3 regions of the Vibrio panuliri genome follow, and region 1 is predicted to be linked to each of the others. Evidence: predicted binding sites of a transcription regulator. Region 1 holds the regulator's gene; each other region holds the start of a gene.
What was found. The regulator MetJ, encoded in region 1, represses methionine synthesis genes. The targets are predictions, from matches to a motif close to TTAGACNTNTANANGTCTAA.
Positions count from the first base shown of each region.

Region 2: the regulator MetJ is predicted to act here: its motif matches at 4,784-4,803, upstream of metH (methionine synthase).
Region 3: the regulator MetJ is predicted to act here: its motif matches at 1,576-1,595, upstream of metA (homoserine O-acetyltransferase MetA).

Region 1 covers NZ_AP019654.1:203,351-209,224, reverse strand. Annotated here, with positions in the region: gene GZK95_RS00970 (malic enzyme-like NAD(P)-binding protein) at 1-1,169, shown strand, start outside; gene metJ (met regulon transcriptional regulator MetJ) at 1,477-1,794, opposite strand; gene GZK95_RS00960 (O-succinylhomoserine (thiol)-lyase) at 2,006-3,184, shown strand; gene GZK95_RS00955 (bifunctional aspartate kinase/homoserine dehydrogenase II) at 3,185-5,596, shown strand; gene metF (methylenetetrahydrofolate reductase) at 5,844-5,874, shown strand, end outside.
Region 2 covers NZ_AP019654.1:339,764-345,637, reverse strand. Annotated here, with positions in the region: gene mgtE (magnesium transporter) at 1-997, shown strand, start outside; gene metH (methionine synthase) at 1,055-4,735, opposite strand; gene GZK95_RS01625 (cation:proton antiporter) at 4,904-5,874, shown strand, end outside.
Region 3 covers NZ_AP019654.1:1,538,648-1,544,521, reverse strand. Annotated here, with positions in the region: gene GZK95_RS07065 (ABC transporter permease) at 1-988, shown strand, start outside; gene GZK95_RS07060 (ATP-binding protein) at 1,032-1,418, opposite strand; gene metA (homoserine O-acetyltransferase MetA) at 1,618-2,559, shown strand; gene pilW (type IV pilus biogenesis/stability protein PilW) at 2,701-3,453, shown strand; gene rlmF (23S rRNA (adenine(1618)-N(6))-methyltransferase RlmF) at 3,450-4,523, opposite strand; gene GZK95_RS07040 (M48 metallopeptidase family protein) at 4,531-5,031, opposite strand; gene GZK95_RS07035 (glutaredoxin family protein) at 5,162-5,392, shown strand; gene GZK95_RS07030 (GNAT family N-acetyltransferase) at 5,494-5,874, opposite strand, start outside.

The DNA.
Region 1 (5,874 bases):
CCAAGCCTGCCGAAACGGCAAAAGATTTGGCGTTGGCTTATAGTCCTGGTGTGGCAGAACCGGTGCGTGAAATTGCCCAAAACCCAGACAATGTCTACAAGTACACCTCAAAAGGCAATATGGTTGCGGTAATTTCCAACGGCACAGCGATTCTTGGTCTCGGTAATTTAGGCCCTCTGGCATCCAAACCTGTGATGGAAGGCAAGTCACTGCTTTTTAAACGCTTTGCAGGTTTAGACTCTATCGATATCGAAGTGAAACATCGCACAATTGAAGAGTTCGTCGACACAGTCGCAAATATTGCAGATACCTTTGGCGGCATTAACCTTGAAGATATAAAAGCTCCCGATTGTTTTGAAATTGAGAAACAGTTAATCGAGCGTTGTGATGTACCTGTCTTTCATGACGATCAGCATGGCACAGCCATCGTGACTGCAGCAGGAATGCTTAATGCCATTGAACTGCAAGGCAAGAAGCTTGAAGATGCGACTATCGTCTGTCTTGGCGCAGGTGCGGCTGCCGTGGCATGTATGGAGCTGTTGATTAAATGCGGTGCGATGCGTGAGAAGATCTACATGCTTGATCGTAAGGGCGTTATCCACACTCGCCGTGATGATCTTAATGAATACAAAAAGCTGTTCGCCAACAACACCGATAAACGCACCTTAGAAGATGTGATTGAAGGCGCGGACATTTTCTTAGGTGTTTCTGGCCCGAACTTGATGCCACAAGATGCTTTAAAACTGATGGCCGATAAACCGATTGTGTTTGCTTGTTCGAACCCAGATCCAGAAATCAAACCTGAACTGGCTCATCAAGTTCGCGATGATTTGATCATGGGTACTGGACGAAGTGATTATCCTAACCAAGTTAACAACGTATTGTGTTTCCCGTTTATTTTCCGTGGTGCATTAGATGTTCGCGCAAGTGAAATTAACGATGAGATGAAACTGGCCGCAGTCGAAGCGATTCGCCAATTAGCAAAAGAACCCGTACCAACCGAAGTTCTTGCCGCAGCAGGAGTGGCGCATCTAGAATTTGGTGCAGAGTACATTATTCCAAAACCGATGGATCACCGTCTTCTACCTCGCGTAGCAAAAGCCGTTGCACAAGCTGCTGTTGACTCGGGGGTGGCACGTATTGATATGCCTGAAGGGTATATGGCATAGCCATGCGGTTTAGCTAACTTTTCCATCGTTACCTTATATTGTCATTCTCAAGAGTGAGGAACGAACGAGTTGGGGGATCTCTGGCTTAATCTAGCAAAACAAGATTCCCTACTCGCGCTACGCGCTCTATGGAATGACAAATTGAGGCATGGACGCTCTACGAAATGAATAGTTGCGATTCTCAGCTCGAAAATCTTTGCTCTGAAAAACAAAAACCGCAGTTTTCAGCTGCGGTTTTTTAATGCTTTGATTTTCGCATAATCTGAACTGGTGCTTTAATTCAGATATCGCAATAAGATGCTAGCGATTACTCGTCAAATGCTTCGAACTCAATACCCATTTCCGTCATTAGCTGTTTCGCTTCGGTTGGAATATCGTCAGGTCGGTCTTTGCGCAGATCTTCATCCGTCGGCAACGGTTGGCCAGTGTATGCATGGAGAAACGCTTCACATAGCAGCTCACTGTTCGTTGCATGGCGTAGGTTGTTAATCTGACGGCGAGTTCGCTCATCAGTTAATACCTTCAATACTTTTAATGGAATTGAAACTGTAATCTTCTTTACTTGTTCGCTTTTCTTTCCATGCTCAGCATATGGGCTAATGTATTCGCCATTCCAGTCTGCCATTGCGCACCTTCATTATTGTTAGTCATAGATAATTGCCACCTATAATTTTAGCGGCTTTTAAGGCTACAAGCAAAGACATTTAGACATCTGGACTTCTTGACGTCTTATTTTTTGAGAAGTAAAGTAGAGTGAATGGATTGTGAATGTGGTGTATTGGCTAGGTATATCGCATTCAGAGTGACAAGTCACTATAGTTTGTAAGGAAACACTTATGAGTACCCGCAAGCCTGCTACTATTGCAGTTCGCACTGGCATAGAATCAGACACCCAACATCATGCTGTGGTTCCCCCCATCTACCTCTCTACCAATTATGGTTTTCCCGCTTTTGGCGATGTACCTCAATATGACTACACCCGTTCGGGTAACCCAAACCGTGGTTTACTAGAGCAAACCCTGTACGAATTAGAATCGGGGCAAGGTGCTGTCATTACCAACTGCGGAACCTCGGCATTGAACTTATGGGCAACCGCCTTTTTAGGCCCTGATGATCTTATTATTGCCCCACACGATTGCTATGGCGGCAGCTATCGCCTGTTTAATACTCGCGCTCAAAAAGGAGACTTTAAGGTTCTGTTTGTCGATCAGTCCGACCCACAAGCTCTGGCTGAAGCATTAGAGAAAAAGCCCAAATTAGTGCTAATAGAGACGCCATCGAACCCCCTCGTTAGAGTGGTAGATATTGAACAGGTCTGCCAGCAAGCACATGCTGTCGATGCACTTGTTGCGGTCGATAATACTTTTTTGACGCCCGTATACCAAAAGCCTCTAGAGCTTGGCGCTGACTTTGTTATTCACTCAACAACTAAGTTCATTAATGGTCATTCGGATGTCATTGGCGGAGTGATTGTAACCAAAACAGAACAACATGCCGACGATCTCTCATGGTGGGGAAACTGTATCGGTGCGACAGGGACACCATTTGATAGTTACATGACTCTGCGTGGCTTGCGTACCCTAAGTGCACGTATGCGCGTCCATGAAGAGAGCGCAACGCAAATCCTCGACTACCTAACAAAGCACCCAAGTGTGGGCACGATATTCCATCCGAGTTTGCCTGAACATCCAGGACATCAAATCGCCCTGAAACAGCAATCAGGGTTTGGCTCAATGCTAAGTTTTGAGTTTGCAGGTAGCTTTGAACAGCTGAAAACGTTCGTCGGGACACTTAAGTTATTCTCACTCGCCGAATCTTTAGGTGGAGTAGAAAGTTTGATTTGTCACCCAGCTTCAATGACTCATCGAGCGATGGGAGAAATTGCCCTTGCCGAAGCTGGCGTATCTCAACAGTTATTACGTCTTTCAGTTGGTCTGGAAGACGTGCAAGATCTTATTAGTGACCTTGAACAAGCCTTCGACGTAGCCGTTCGTGTGGCTGTGGAGGAAAAATAAATGAGCGTGGAAAGACAGCTGCATAAATTTGGTGGCAGCAGTTTAGCAGACCCAGAATGCTACCGACGAGTCGTCAATATTCTTAAAGAATATTCTAAGCAAGATGACTTAATCGTCGTCTCAGCAGCCGGTAAGACAACCAATCGGTTGATTGAGTTTATTGATGGACTACACAAAGATGGTCGATTAGCACACGAGGCGCTGCAAGAGCTAAAAAAATTCCAGTTAGATTTAATTGAACAATTGCTTGAGGGAGAAGAGCAGCAAACACTCACCGCTCAACTCAATGATGAGTTTAAGCTACTAGGCGAATTGACCGCCCCACTCTCTGACGCGGAGCAGGCTTGTATTCTTGGTCATGGTGAAAGCTGGTCTTCACGTTTATTGGCTGCATTACTAAACCAAAACCAGCTACCAGCAAGAGCACAAGACTCCCGCGCATTTTTGCGCGCAGAAGTAGGCACGCAGCCTGAAGTTGATCGCGGAGCTTCTTACCCACTGTTTAGAGAAATTCTCGCCCAGCACGCTCATCACCGGGTGGTCATCACGGGCTTTATGGCACAAAACCAACAAGGACAAACCGTTTTGCTTGGGCGTAACGGCTCTGACTACTCTGCGACTGTCATTGGTGCCTTGGCCGAGGTGTCGCGAGTCACCATCTGGAGTGATGTCGCGGGTGTCTATAGTGCCGATCCTCGTTTGGTATCCGATGCGTGTCTGCTCCCACTATTGCGTTTAGATGAAGCCAGTGAACTGGCTCGCCTTGCTGCACCTGTATTGCATAGTCGCACCCTCCAACCTGTCGCACAAAGTACGATGGATTGTCATTTAAGATGCAGCTATGAGCCTGAAGCGGGCTCAACTCGCATAGAACGCGTATTAGCATCAGGGCGCGGAGCCAAGATAATCTCTTCGCTTGATGATGTGCTAATTATCGAACTTCACTTCGCTTCTGGTCACAACTTCCAGCGCCGACAAGAAGAAACCTTAGCCAGTTTAACCCGCGCTCAGCTCGAACCTCTCGCTTACGAGGCACAAGATGATCAGCATTGCTTGCGTTTAACGTATACCGAGGAAATTGCCGGCGGTGCATTAAGCTTCTTGCAAGACTGTGCAATAGAAGCGGAAATCAAGCTCAAAGAAGGTTATTCGATGGTGGCAGCTGTGGGTGCAGGGGTAACCAAGAATCCCAACCACTGCTATGGCTTCTACCAACAACTGAAATCCGCACCAGTAGAGTTTATCTGTGAGTCTACATCTGGGCTAAGTTTGGTTGCTGTGTTGCGCACCATTGATACCGATCCATTAGTGCAAGGTGTTCACAGCCAGTTGTTTCAAGCTCAAAAGCGAGTTGCCATTGCCTTATGTGGCAAGGGGAACATCGGCAGTAGTTGGCTAAACTTATTTGCTGAACAAAAAGTCGAGCTCGAAAAACGTCGCGGAATGAACTTTGAGTTAGTGGCGATTATTGACAGTCAAACCTATTGGTTTGATGCCAATGGCATTGATGCCTCTCAAGCTAACGCACGCTTTGATACTGAAGCCGTCGCCTATCAACCAGGCGAGTGGATTGAGCGTTTGGGCGCGATTCAAGACTACGATGATGCGGTAGTGATTGATGTGACAGCAAGTCAAGAGCTTGCCGAAAGCTATGTGGATATAGCCGAGCAAGGCATGCATTTGATCTCTGCGAATAAAGTCGCGGGCTCCGCCTCAAGCGAGTATTACCACCAAGTGCAAGATGCATTTGCCAAGATTAATCGCCATTGGCTCTACAATGCCACTGTTGGTGCGGGCTTACCTATCAATCATACCGTGCGCGATTTACGCGAAAGTGGCGATGAAATCGTCGCGCTCTCTGGTATTTTTTCTGGCACTTTGTCTTGGTTATTTCAGCAATACGATGGCTGTGTGCCTTTTGCAGAGTTGGTTGATCTAGCTTGGCAGCAAGGTTTAACCGAACCCGATCCGCGCCATGATTTAGATGGTTCAGATGTGATGCGCAAACTCGTTATTCTTGCTCGCGAGTCAGGACTCACCATTGAACCAGAAAGCGTCAAAGTAGAGAGTTTAGTGCCGGAAGAGTTAGTTGATCTGCCCCTCGATGACTTTTTAGATAACGGTCATATCTTGAGTGAGATGTTGGCAGAACGACTAAGTAAAGCCCAACGAGAAGATAAAGTACTTCGTTACGTCGCCAGACTCGAAAAAAATGGCAAGGCAAGCGTCGGGGTTGAAGCCCTGACGCCAGAACACGCTTTAGCTAACCTGCTTCCTTGCGACAACATTTTTGCGATTGAAAGCAAATGGTACAAGGATAACCCACTCGTTATACGCGGTCCGGGGGCGGGGCGAGAGGTGACTGCCGGAGCAATACAGTCCGACTTGAACTTACTCTCTAGTCAACTTTAACCTGTGTATGAAGGTGTCGCGATAAATGCGACACCTTTTTTATGAGCGCGACCAAATAGAAGTATCCGCGCCTGAAGTCGGTTGAGATAGCAACTTGAGGAAAGCTAATTATCAACTTGAATATAATTCATAATCACTTTATTGACTTCAAACTGTATTCAAGACATTCTGTGGACATATAGACGTCTAAACGTCAAAAGGATTTTGTTTATAAGTGGCAGAGGCAGCCGCAACAGGGAGAGTAAAAATGGGATACACGCACGCTAGTCATATCGACG
Region 2 (5,874 bases), 140 kb from region 1:
GGATGAAGAGGAGCGTCAACGGGTTGAAACCGCGCTTTCTTATCCAGAAGATACTGCCGGCGGCTTAATGAATACCGACGTTATCACGATTCGTGGTGACGTTGATATTGACGTTGTCTTGCGTTATTTGCGCATGCGCGGCGAACTACCTGAAGCAACGGATGCCCTTTACGTTATCGATGAAGAAAACCGTCTTATCGGTGAACTTTCTCTGACTGCGGTTCTCACCACTCAACCAGATGTGAGAGTAGCGGAAGTCATGGAAGATGCAGACGACGCGATTGAAGTCACCATGAGTGATTCAGATGTAGCTAGCCTGTTTGAACGTCGTAACTGGGTTTCGGCGCCGGTTATTGATGAAAACCAGCAACTGGTTGGTCGTATCACCATCGATGACGTGGTAGATGTTATCCGTGAAGATGCTGAGCACTCAATGATGAGTATGGCAGGTCTAAATGATGACGAAGATACCTTTGCTCCGGTCGTAAAATCAGCACGGAAACGTAGTGTTTGGCTTGGTGCCAATGTACTTGCAGCACTAGCAGCAGCCTCGGTCTCAAACATGTTCGAAGCCACTTTAGACCAAATGGCCGCCATTGCAGTACTAATGACCATCGTTCCGTCAATGGGTGGGGTTGCTGGCAACCAAACCGTTGCGCTGGTTATTCGTGGCCTTGCACTCGGTCATATCGGTGATTCAAACAAACGAGAACTATTAATGAAAGAAGCCGCTATCGGCTTTCTCAATGGCGTTATGTGGGCATTAATCATCGGTGGTATTGTCGTCGCTTGGAAAGGCAACTGGATGCTCGGTGGTATTATTTCTGCGGCAATGATGACTAACTTATTAGTCGCGGGTATTGCAGGGGTAACCATTCCAATCATCTTGAAGAAGATGAATATTGACCCAGCGCTTGCTGGCGGGATGGCGCTAACAACCGTGACAGATGTCGTCGGTCTCTCCGTGTTCTTGGGCTTAGCGACAATACTTATCTAGCCCTGCAACAGGTCAAAAAAGCGCTGTGTTTACAGCGCTTTTTTGTTTTACTGCCGACTAGGCATTAAGATTTGGACCAAGCCACTTCTCTGCTTCTAACATGTCCCAACCTTTTCGGTCAGCGTAACTCTGAGCTTGATCTTGCTGGATCTGAGCAATGGCAAAATAACGCGAATCAGGGTGCGAGAAATACCAGCCCGAAACGGATGCACCAGGCCACATTGCATAACTGGTTGTCAGCGACATACCAATAGCCTCTTCAACTTGAAGCAGCTCCCATAACGAGCCTTTTTCCGTATGTTCTGGACAAGCTGGATACCCTGGAGCTGGACGGATTCCTTGGTACTTTTCGCGGATCAGCCCATCATTGGACAGATCCTCATCAGGACTGTAACCCCAAATCTCTTTGCGCACTCTCTCATGAAGATATTCTGCAAAGGCTTCCGCGAGTCGATCTGCAACAGCCTGGATCATGATTGCATTATAATCATCACCTTGTGCTTTAAACTGATCTGCAAGCTCACGCTCACCGACACCACCAGTCACAGCAAACCCACCAATCCAATCAAGTTTTCCGGACTCTTTGGGCGCAATGTAGTCAGAAAGGCAGTAGTTAAAACCTTTAGGCTTTTCAGTTTGCTGACGCAAGTTATGCAGCACTTTCGCCACTTCTGTTCGTGACTCGTCGGTGTAAACTTCAATATCATCACCAACACTAGCGGCAGGGAACAATCCACACATTCCACGAGCTTCTAACAAGCCTTCTCGCTCGATTTTATCCAACCAGTCATTGGCATCTTTGAACAAGCGCTGAGCCTCTTCTCCGACTTCCTCATGCTGTAAAATAGTCGGATACTTACCCACCAAAGACCATGTCATAAAGAATGGTGTCCAATCGATATAGTTACGTAATGTAGCTACATCAAAGTAAGTGAAAACGTGTATTCCCGACAGCAAAGGCACTGGAGGGGTGTAATTTTCCCAATCAATAGCAACTTTATTGGCTCTTGCTTGTTCTAGTGTAATCGGCTTTGTGCGTGGCTTCTTACGATTATGTTGATCGCGCACTCGCACATAATCTTCATTCAACTTCTCGACAAACGGTGGGCGCAACTCATCAGAGAGTAGTGATGTACACACACCAACTGCGCGAGAGGCGTTATTTACATAGACTACTGGGTGTTTGTAGTTTTGCTCAATCTTCACAGCGGTATGCGCTTTTGAGGTAGTTGCCCCGCCAATCAGCAGTGGCAAATCAAAATCCAAACGCTCCATCTCTTTGGCGACATGCACCATTTCATCAAGTGAAGGGGTAATCAGCCCCGACAAACCAATGATATCGACATTCTCTTCTTTGGCGACCTTAAGGATCTGCTCGCACGGCACCATCACACCAAGATCGATGATCTCATAGTTATTACACTGTAGAACAACACCAACAATATTCTTGCCGATATCATGAACGTCACCCTTAACAGTAGCGAGTAGGATTTTACCGTTTGAAGAGCCTGCTTGTTTTGATGCATTGATATATGGTTCTAAATGCGCAACGGCCTGTTTCATGACTCGCGCAGACTTGACCACCTGCGGCAAGAACATCTTACCTTCACCAAACAAGTCACCAACTACGTTCATGCCATCCATTAGAGGGCCTTCAATCACTTCTAGCGGTTTGCTGGCGTTAACTCGTGCTTCTTCGGTATCCGCGACGATATACTCTGTAATACCTTTAACCAGAGCATGTTCTAAACGCTTCTCTACAGGCCACGTACGCCACTCAAGCGCAGACGCATCCTCTTCTTTGCCGACACCTTTACCTGCATATTCAGCAGCAATATCAAGCAAACGCTCAGTACCATCATCACGACGGTTAAGGACAACATCTTCGACGGCTTCACGAAGTTTGTCTGGTACGTTATCGTAGATTTCAAGCTGACCTGCATTAACAATCCCCATATCCATACCGTTTTTAAAACAGTGATATAGAAATACGGCATGAATGGCTTCACGCACATAGTTGTTGCCACGGAAAGAGAACGAAACGTTAGACACACCACCCGAAATCATTGCATATGGAAGATCCCGTTTAATGTCAGCGACGGCTTCAATAAAGTCGACCGCGTAGTTGTTGTGTTCTTCAATCCCTGTCGCGACAGCAAAAATATTCGGGTCAAAAATAATGTCTTCAGGAGGGAAGCCCACTTCATCAACCAAAATACGATAAGCATTAGTACAAATTTCTAACTTACGCGCGCGTGTTTCAGCCTGCCCAACTTCATCGAATGCCATAACAACCACAGCGGCACCAAAACGACGAATGATTTTTGCCTGCTCAACAAATTTCTCTTTGCCTTCTTTAAGAGAAATCGAGTTCACAACCCCTTTTCCTTGAATACACTTCAGGCCTGCAACAATCACTTCCCATTTGGAAGAGTCGACCATGATTGGCACTTTGGAAATTTCAGGTTCTGACGCACACAAATTAAGGAAACGAATCATACAGGCTTCAGCATCTAACATGCCTTCATCCATATTGATATCGATGATCTGCGCGCCGTTTTCTACTTGCTGACGAGCAACATCTAACGCTTCGTCATAAAGTTCTTCTTTGATCAGGCGTTTAAAGCGAGCAGAACCCGTTACGTTTGTACGCTCACCAACGTTGATAAACAATGTCTCTTTCTCAATGGTGAGTGGCTCAAGCCCCGACAAACGACAAGCGACAGGAAGATCCGGCAAAGCGCGTGGTGTAACACCTTCTACTGCCATTGCCATATGGCGAATATGCTCAGGTGTGGTGCCACAACAACCACCAATTAAGTTTAAGAAGCCACTTTGTGCCCATTCTTTAACATGCTCAGCCATATCTTCAGGAGAGAGATCATATTCACCAAATGCATTGGGTAGGCCGGCGTTAGGGTGAGTCGAAACAAACGTTTCAGAGATACGTGAGAGCTCATCAACATATGGACGCAGCTCATCAGGGCCAAGGGCACAGTTAAGACCAAAAGAAATAGGTTTAACGTGACGTAGGGAGTTGTAGAACGCTTCTGTCGTTTGTCCTGATAGAGTACGACCTGATGCATCTGTTATCGTCCCCGAAATCATGACTGGAAGCTCAACGCCCAGTTCTTCAAATACGCTATCAACCGCAAAAGCACACGCTTTGGCATTTAGAGTATCAAAGATAGTTTCAATCAAAATAAGGTCGGATCCACCTTTAATAAGCGCTCGAGTGGACTCTGAGTAAGCTTCTACCAACTCATCAAAGGAGACATTACGATAACTCGGATCGTTAACATCAGGCGAGATAGAACACGTTCGGTTCGTTGGACCTAATACCCCAGCTACATAACGAGGCTTTTCTGGGGTCTTCACCGTCCACTCATCCGCAGCTTCACGTGCCAACTTAGCCGCAGCGAAGTTAATTTCTTCACTTAAGCTTTCCATTTCGTAGTCAGCCATCGCGATAGTGGTCGCGTTAAAGGTGTTGGTTTCCAGAATATCTGCGCCCGCTTCAAGATACGCAGTATGAATATCTTTGATCAGTTTGGGCTGGGTTAAAACTAACAGATCATTATTGCCCTTGAGATCGCAGTGCCAATCGGCAAAACGCTCACCTCGGTAATCTTGCTCTTCCAGTTTGTAATCTTGAATCATGGTGCCCATGCCACCATCGATCAGCATAATACGTTGCTTCAGTTGAGCGACGATCCGTTGTCTTAACTTGCTTCCCACAATACAACCTCATTCCTTTTATTATCTTCCCATCCTATCACAGAGAGAACAGGAGTCTAGACGTCTAAAAGACAAATTCTTAACATTGACTAGACTAAATAGTGTTTGCCATTTGTCAGACTTGAGCACAGAATCCCCATTTACAAATTGTTACATAAGAGTCCCATTATGTCGGTTTACTATACTCTTTGCTTTTTATCTGCAGCGGCAATGCTTATTGCCTTTATAAACAGCAAAATAGGTAAGATGCAGACTACTATCGCAATTACAGCCGGCTCGATGATGCTGTCGTTGCTCATCTTAGTCGCGGGTCAAAATGATTGGTTTGAACTTACTGAAATTGCATCCAGTACCATCGCTAGTATAAATTTTGAAGATTTCTTACTTAAAGGTATCCTCGGATTTCTACTCTTCGCCGGTGGACTAGGTATTAAGCTATCCAACTTAGAAGATCAAAAGTGGGAAATCACCATTCTTGCTCTTGGTGCAACGCTCTTTTCAACCTTCTTTATTGGTTTCGTTCTTTATGGTTTCTGCCAAATTGTGGGCATTCACTTCGAACTCGTATACTGCCTTCTTTTCGGTGCACTTATCTCTCCCACCGACCCAATCGCCGTTTTGGCTATCGTAAAAAAACTCAATGCCCCCAAACGCATCTCAACGCAAATTGAAGGTGAGTCGCTATTCAATGATGGTTTTGGCCTCGTTATCTTTGTCACTATTTACACCATTGCGTTTGGTAGTGAAGCGCCAACCGTAGGCAGTGTGAGCATGCTATTCTTACAAGAAGCTGTAGGTGGGATTGTTTATGGTTTCGCGCTAGGTCTGATTTTCCATTATTTAATCAGTGCCACTGATGACCACTCAATGGAGCTACTGTTAACGATCGGTATTCCAACTGCTGGCTATGCGTTTGCTGAAGTACTTCATGTCTCAGGCCCGCTTGCGATGGTGGTCTCAGGTATCATGATTGGCAACTGGACACGCTATATCGGCTTTTCGAAAGAGAGTGAAGATCACTTAGACCATTTTTGGGAATTGGTTGATGAGTTTCTCAATGGCTTACTGTTTTTATTAATCGGTATGTCGATGCTGCTGTTTGAGTTCCACAAAGAAGACTTTATTCTGATGGCATTTGC
Region 3 (5,874 bases), 1.3 Mb from region 1:
GCAAAAAATTAGTGTCGTGAACTTAGATCACAGCCAAACTAGTTACCAATTGGAACGCATGGTCGATGCCACACCTCAAGTCCAAATTGTCCAGCGTGATACGACCATCGCGGCGGCGAAGCAGGCATTTCTCGCCCAAGAGGTGAGCGGCATCTTGGTGATTCCTGAACATTTCTATAAAGATCTACTGCTCGGCAAAAGCCCAACACTTTCATACGCTGGCGACGCGTCATACTTTCTCGTTTACGGTACCATCGTTGAAGGACTAGCCAGCGCTGGAGGCACACTCGCGGCAAAAACCACAGTCAGCCGTTTGGTGATGGAAGGCACCCCGATTGAGCAAGCGAGTAAACAATACGCAGCCACACAACTCAACATGAAACCGACGTTTAACCCTCGAATGGGCTACATTGATTACGTCGTTCCCGCCGTCTTTGTTTTGATTTTGCAACAAACACTGGCAATGGCGGCAGGCTTAATGGGCGGCACGCAAAAACATGGCAAAGGCTATTGGACTCATTGCCCAACAAGCCAGCTACTCGCTGTGCGTTGTCTGATCTTGGTTGCGATTTACTTCCTACTCAGCATGTACTATTTCGGGGCAAGTTTTAGCATGCAAGGGGTCAACCAGCTTGCGCAAGCCACCCATTTGCTAGCAATGCTACTACCTTTCCTATTGGGGTCTTGTGCGATTGGGATCTGGCTTGGTTCAATCTTGCCACGCCGGGAGTTAGTCACGCTGGTCGTATTGGTCAGCTCGATGCCACTGGTGTTCAGTGCAGGATTTATTTGGCCCACAGAATCTATCCCAAGTGTCATTGTTTGGATCGCAAACCTATTCCCAAGCACACCTGCGATTCAAGGTTTCTTAGCGTTGAATCAAATGGGTGCCAATTGGCAACAAACTGCTCCCTATTTCACGCAACTGTGGATACAAGCCATTGTCTGGTTAGCGATTGCTGGCTGGGCGTTAAAACGTCACAAGTAACCTTGTTAGTAGCAAAGCGTGGCTAACCACGCTTTGCTGTAACCTATTCTGAACTCTGCCAAACCTGCCAGCGAGCGCGCATTCTCTCGATCACACTCTGCTCGACACCATGAACCGAACCATAATTACCATGGCATTCAATCACCTCTAAGCGTACATCAAGCTTTTTTGCCAATTGATAGTAAGGCTTGATCTCCCAACGGCGAACAAATGTGTTGGACACCACCACATTCTCCCCATGTCGCAATGCCGATTCAGTCTGCTGACGACACCACCGATGGGCTTGCTCCAACTGACTGGCATCGAAGCAGTATTCACCATTGGCATTAACGAAGTACATATCCGCTTCAAAATGTCGCGCCTGATACGTTCTTGCCAACGTGCTTTTGCCCGATCCCGGAAGACCGCGAATAAGAGTGAGAGTGGCCATGTAACCGCCAGAAAAGAAAAGAGAGTGGCGATTATAACCAAGCCTATTTGATATAGCTATCAACCCGAGTGCGTTCTCACCATTGTGACTCTTAAACGAAACAAGTTTGTTATTGGGCTAAAATTGCTGTCGACATCGCAATTTTATTGATGTAACTTTGGATGTATAGACGTCCAAATACAGCTTTAGGGAGAAAGCCGTGCCGATCAAGATCCCCGATCAACTACCTGCAACCGATGTACTGCGTGAAGAAAACATCTTTGTGATGTCAGAAACCCGAGCCTCGACGCAAAATATCCGCCCGCTAAAAGTGTTGATCCTCAATCTGATGCCAAAAAAAATCGAGACGGAAACACAGTTTTTGCGCCTGTTGTCTAACAGCCCCCTTCAAGTCGATATTGAACTGCTGCGTATTGATAACCGACCAAGCAAAAACACCCCTACTCAACATCTAGATACCTTTTATCGCCAATTTGAGATGGTCAAAGAGCGCAACTTTGACGGCATGATTATCACAGGAGCACCACTTGGCTTAGTTCAGTTTGAAGATGTGATTTATTGGGAGCACCTGCAAAGTATCATGAACTGGGCAAAGAACCATGTGACCTCTACGCTTTATGTATGTTGGGCAGCGCAAGCGGGCTTAAAACTGCTTTACAACTTGCCTAAACGAACCCGAAAAGAGAAGCTTTCTGGTGTCTACAAACACCAGACTTTAAACCCGTTTCACTCTTTGCTCCGTGGCTTTGATGATGAGTTTTTAGCGCCACATTCGCGTTACGCCGATTTCTCATCTGAATATTTAGCCGAGCATACAGATTTAGATATCCTCGCCACTTCAGACGTCGCTGGTGTTTACCTCGCGGCGACTAAAGATAAACGCAATGTGTTTGTGACCGGACACCCTGAGTATGACGCCCATACACTTCACAATGAGTACGTTCGCGACTTAAGCGAAGGGATGGAGCCCGCGATTCCGATTAATTATTATCCAAATAATAATCCTGATAACTCACCTCGTGCCAGTTGGCGCAGTCATGGGCATCTGTTGTTTTCCAACTGGCTAAACTACTGCGTTTATCAGCAAACACCATTTGATTTAGACCATTTCAGCGAAGCAAACTTCACTAAAGACGATTAATCCACACCATCTTATGCCGAAAGACCCACTAAACGGGTCTTTTGGCATTGTTTGATCTTACTCGATCAAAGCCATCCGCTACTGATGCTCATCATCCGTACCAAGCCGATATACTCAAGGGAGTTAGGCAAGGATGCTTAAATGAATATCACTAAATTCATCACCACACTTTCAATATTACTGACAGGGTGTATTAACCCTGCTTCTCAACGTGCGCACGATATATCATTGGCCCATAGTCGCGCAGATGCACGGCTCGATCTCGCGCACAGCTATCTCCAGCAACAAAGGTATCGTAAAGCACGAGAAAACTTGCTTAAAGCAGAAAAACATGCGGCGGATTATTATCGTACGCTGTTAGTAAAAGCGCACTACTACCAGCAAGTTGATGAGATGGACAAAGCCAAGCACACCTATCAACAAGCGCTAAAACTGCATCCTTCAAATGGATATGTGCTAAATGACTACGGGGCATTTTTATGTCGGCAGTCTGACTATCCTCAAGCTGATATCTACTTCAATCTCGCCGTGAAAGATGAGGCTTTTCCGCACATCGCGAGTAGCTACGAGAATGCGGCGTATTGTGCAATCAAAGCGCAACATACACAAAAAGCGATTCACTACTTTCAGCGCGCGCTTGATTACCAGCCTGAACGTTACAGTGCCTTGATTCATCTTGTACAACTGGAGATAGAACACAATCAGCTTGAGCAAGCGCGTAATCGCCTAACGCGCTTGCAGCAACAATACGAGCAACACCCGCAGCTAATGCAACTACAGATAAAACTAGAACAAAAAGCTGGCAATCACCTCACCGCTTTTGACTATCAACGCCACCTAAAACAACAAAGCCCGCACAAAGGCGGGCATCAACAAAATAGCAAAAGCAATTAACGAGACTTAAGCGCTAACCATCTCGCCCGTTCAGACTTAGTTTTAAAACTCCAAGCCACAAAGCGACTCACTTTTTGTCCTTGGCTCATCTCAACAATAACCGCTTCTTTTGCGCCCGCTTTCTCCAGGTTTTTACGTAACCAACGAACGTTGTCTTTTTTGGAGATTAAGGTACTAAACCACAGTACTTGATGCGCAAAATCACGACTTTCAAATGCCATGTTTTTAACAAATGCAGCTTCACCACCTGGGCACCATAGTTCGGCTTTTTGCCCACCAAAGTTAAGCGTCGGTTTGTTCTCTTTCAATGGCGTGTTTTTTTCTACTTTAACTTGCCCACGCTTAGTCTTATGGGCGTTGAGATTACTCAGTTTACGTTGCGTCCCTTGCTGAGCCTCCGCTAATGAAGCGTGAAATGGCGGGTTGCAGGTAGTGATATCATAGAACTCATCTGGCTCAATAATACCCTTGAAAAAATGTCGGCTATCGCTTTGCAAACGGCACTCTACTTTGCCTTTTAGCACTGGGTTGTGCTGTGCAATATGGTTTGAGTTGTCCACGGAAACCGGGTCAACATCACTTCCGACATAGGCCCAGTCATATTGGCTAGCACCGACAATCGGATAAATACAGTTCGCACCCACACCAATATCAAGCGCTTTAACCATACTATGGTTCAACTTCGGCGCTTCATTATTCAGCAGTTCTACCAAACGGTGGATATAATCCGCTCGGCCGGGAATCGGCGGACATAAGTAACCTTGAGGAATGTCCCACTGCGTGACACTGTAATGTTCTGCTAGCAGTGCTTGGTTCAAAAGCTTTACTGCGACAGGATCGTCAAAGCGAATCGTCTCTTCACCTCGCGGATTACGCACCACATGCTTTTCAAGCGCTGGCAATGCTTTCACCAAGCGTTCAAAATCATATCGCCCTTGATGGAGGTTACGTTTGTGAAGCCCTGCTTTGCCCGTGATTTTGGTCACCAGCATCTCACTGGTTTGTGGCTTGTGAGCCGCCTTATTCTTTTGAGGTTTGCGCTTTGCGCGTGTCGTCTCGTTGCTACTCATTGGCTTGTTACTTAATATCTCGGTAAATCATAAATAAGCGAGCATCCAGCTCTAACTGATGATAGTCCGGCTCCATATGGCAGCAAAGTTGGTAGAAAGCTTTGTTATGATCTTTTTCTTTTAGATGCGCCAGCTCATGAACCACTAGCATGCGTAATAAAGGTTCAGGCGCGTGTTTAAAAATGCTGGCGATACGAATTTCATTCTTAGATTTAATTTTGCTACCGTGAATTTTGGCAGCATAGGTGTGCAAACCTAACGCATTATTAATGAGGTGGATCTTGTTGTCGTAGACCACTTTACTCAATGGCGAAGTCTTTTTCATATATTGGTTTTTCAACGCCATCGTATAGTCATACAGTGCTTTTTCACTTTGGATCTCGTGACGCTGAGGGTAACGCTGTTCAAACCATGCGCAAAAACGCCCAGACTCTATCAGTTGGGAAACTGGAGTCAGAATATGCTCTGGGTAGCCTTGAATATAACGAAGTACAGGATTTGGACTCATAACCTATCAACAATCAATAAAAACGGGCTAAGTCTACCCTAATCAACGCGCCGCTTCACGGGAATCATTGTCGATTTGAACTGATTCGCCTATACTCGCGCCACTTTGTAGTTCTAACAGGATGGTAAAAATGAGACGACTCGTTTTATACGTAAAAGACAAATGCCCACATTGCAAAGACGCTCAGCGCTATCTTGATTCAAAAGGTTATCCGTATCGTTTGACCAACGCGAAAATGCAACGTGGTCGCAAAGAACTCGATGCTATCGGCGCTCGTTCTCTGCCGGTATTGAAAATTGGCGACCGAATCATGATCGGTTGGAATGCGGCCAATTTTGAGAAAATGTACAAGAGCAATTAATAGGCTCGAATATACGAGAAAAGGATGAACACTCATCCTTTTTGCTCACTGTTTCGCTAAAACCTGCTGCGATTATTCGACAATATCAATTCCCAATATTGCTAAGCCACCGGACGCTGCATATACACAAACTGATCCGTTTCAGAGGTCACCACAAAGCCATATCGGCGATACAACTGCCCAACTCGGTTGCCTTGCAGATAGAGTAAACTTATCGGTAACTGCGCTTTTTGTGACATTTTAATCACATCTTGAATAATGGTACCGCCCAAGCCGCGGCCTTGAATATGAGGCAGAATAAAAAAGCGCCCTAGATAAATCTCACTATCGCGCTGCTCAATCAATACGCTCCCCACATCTTCACCATCAATTTGAATAATCAATGGTTTAGCCTGTTTCCATTCTTGTTTGTGAATTTGCCATTGGATCGACTCATCCCAGCCAAATACATTCGCGATCGCCTGCTTTTCGGTCGTCTTTTT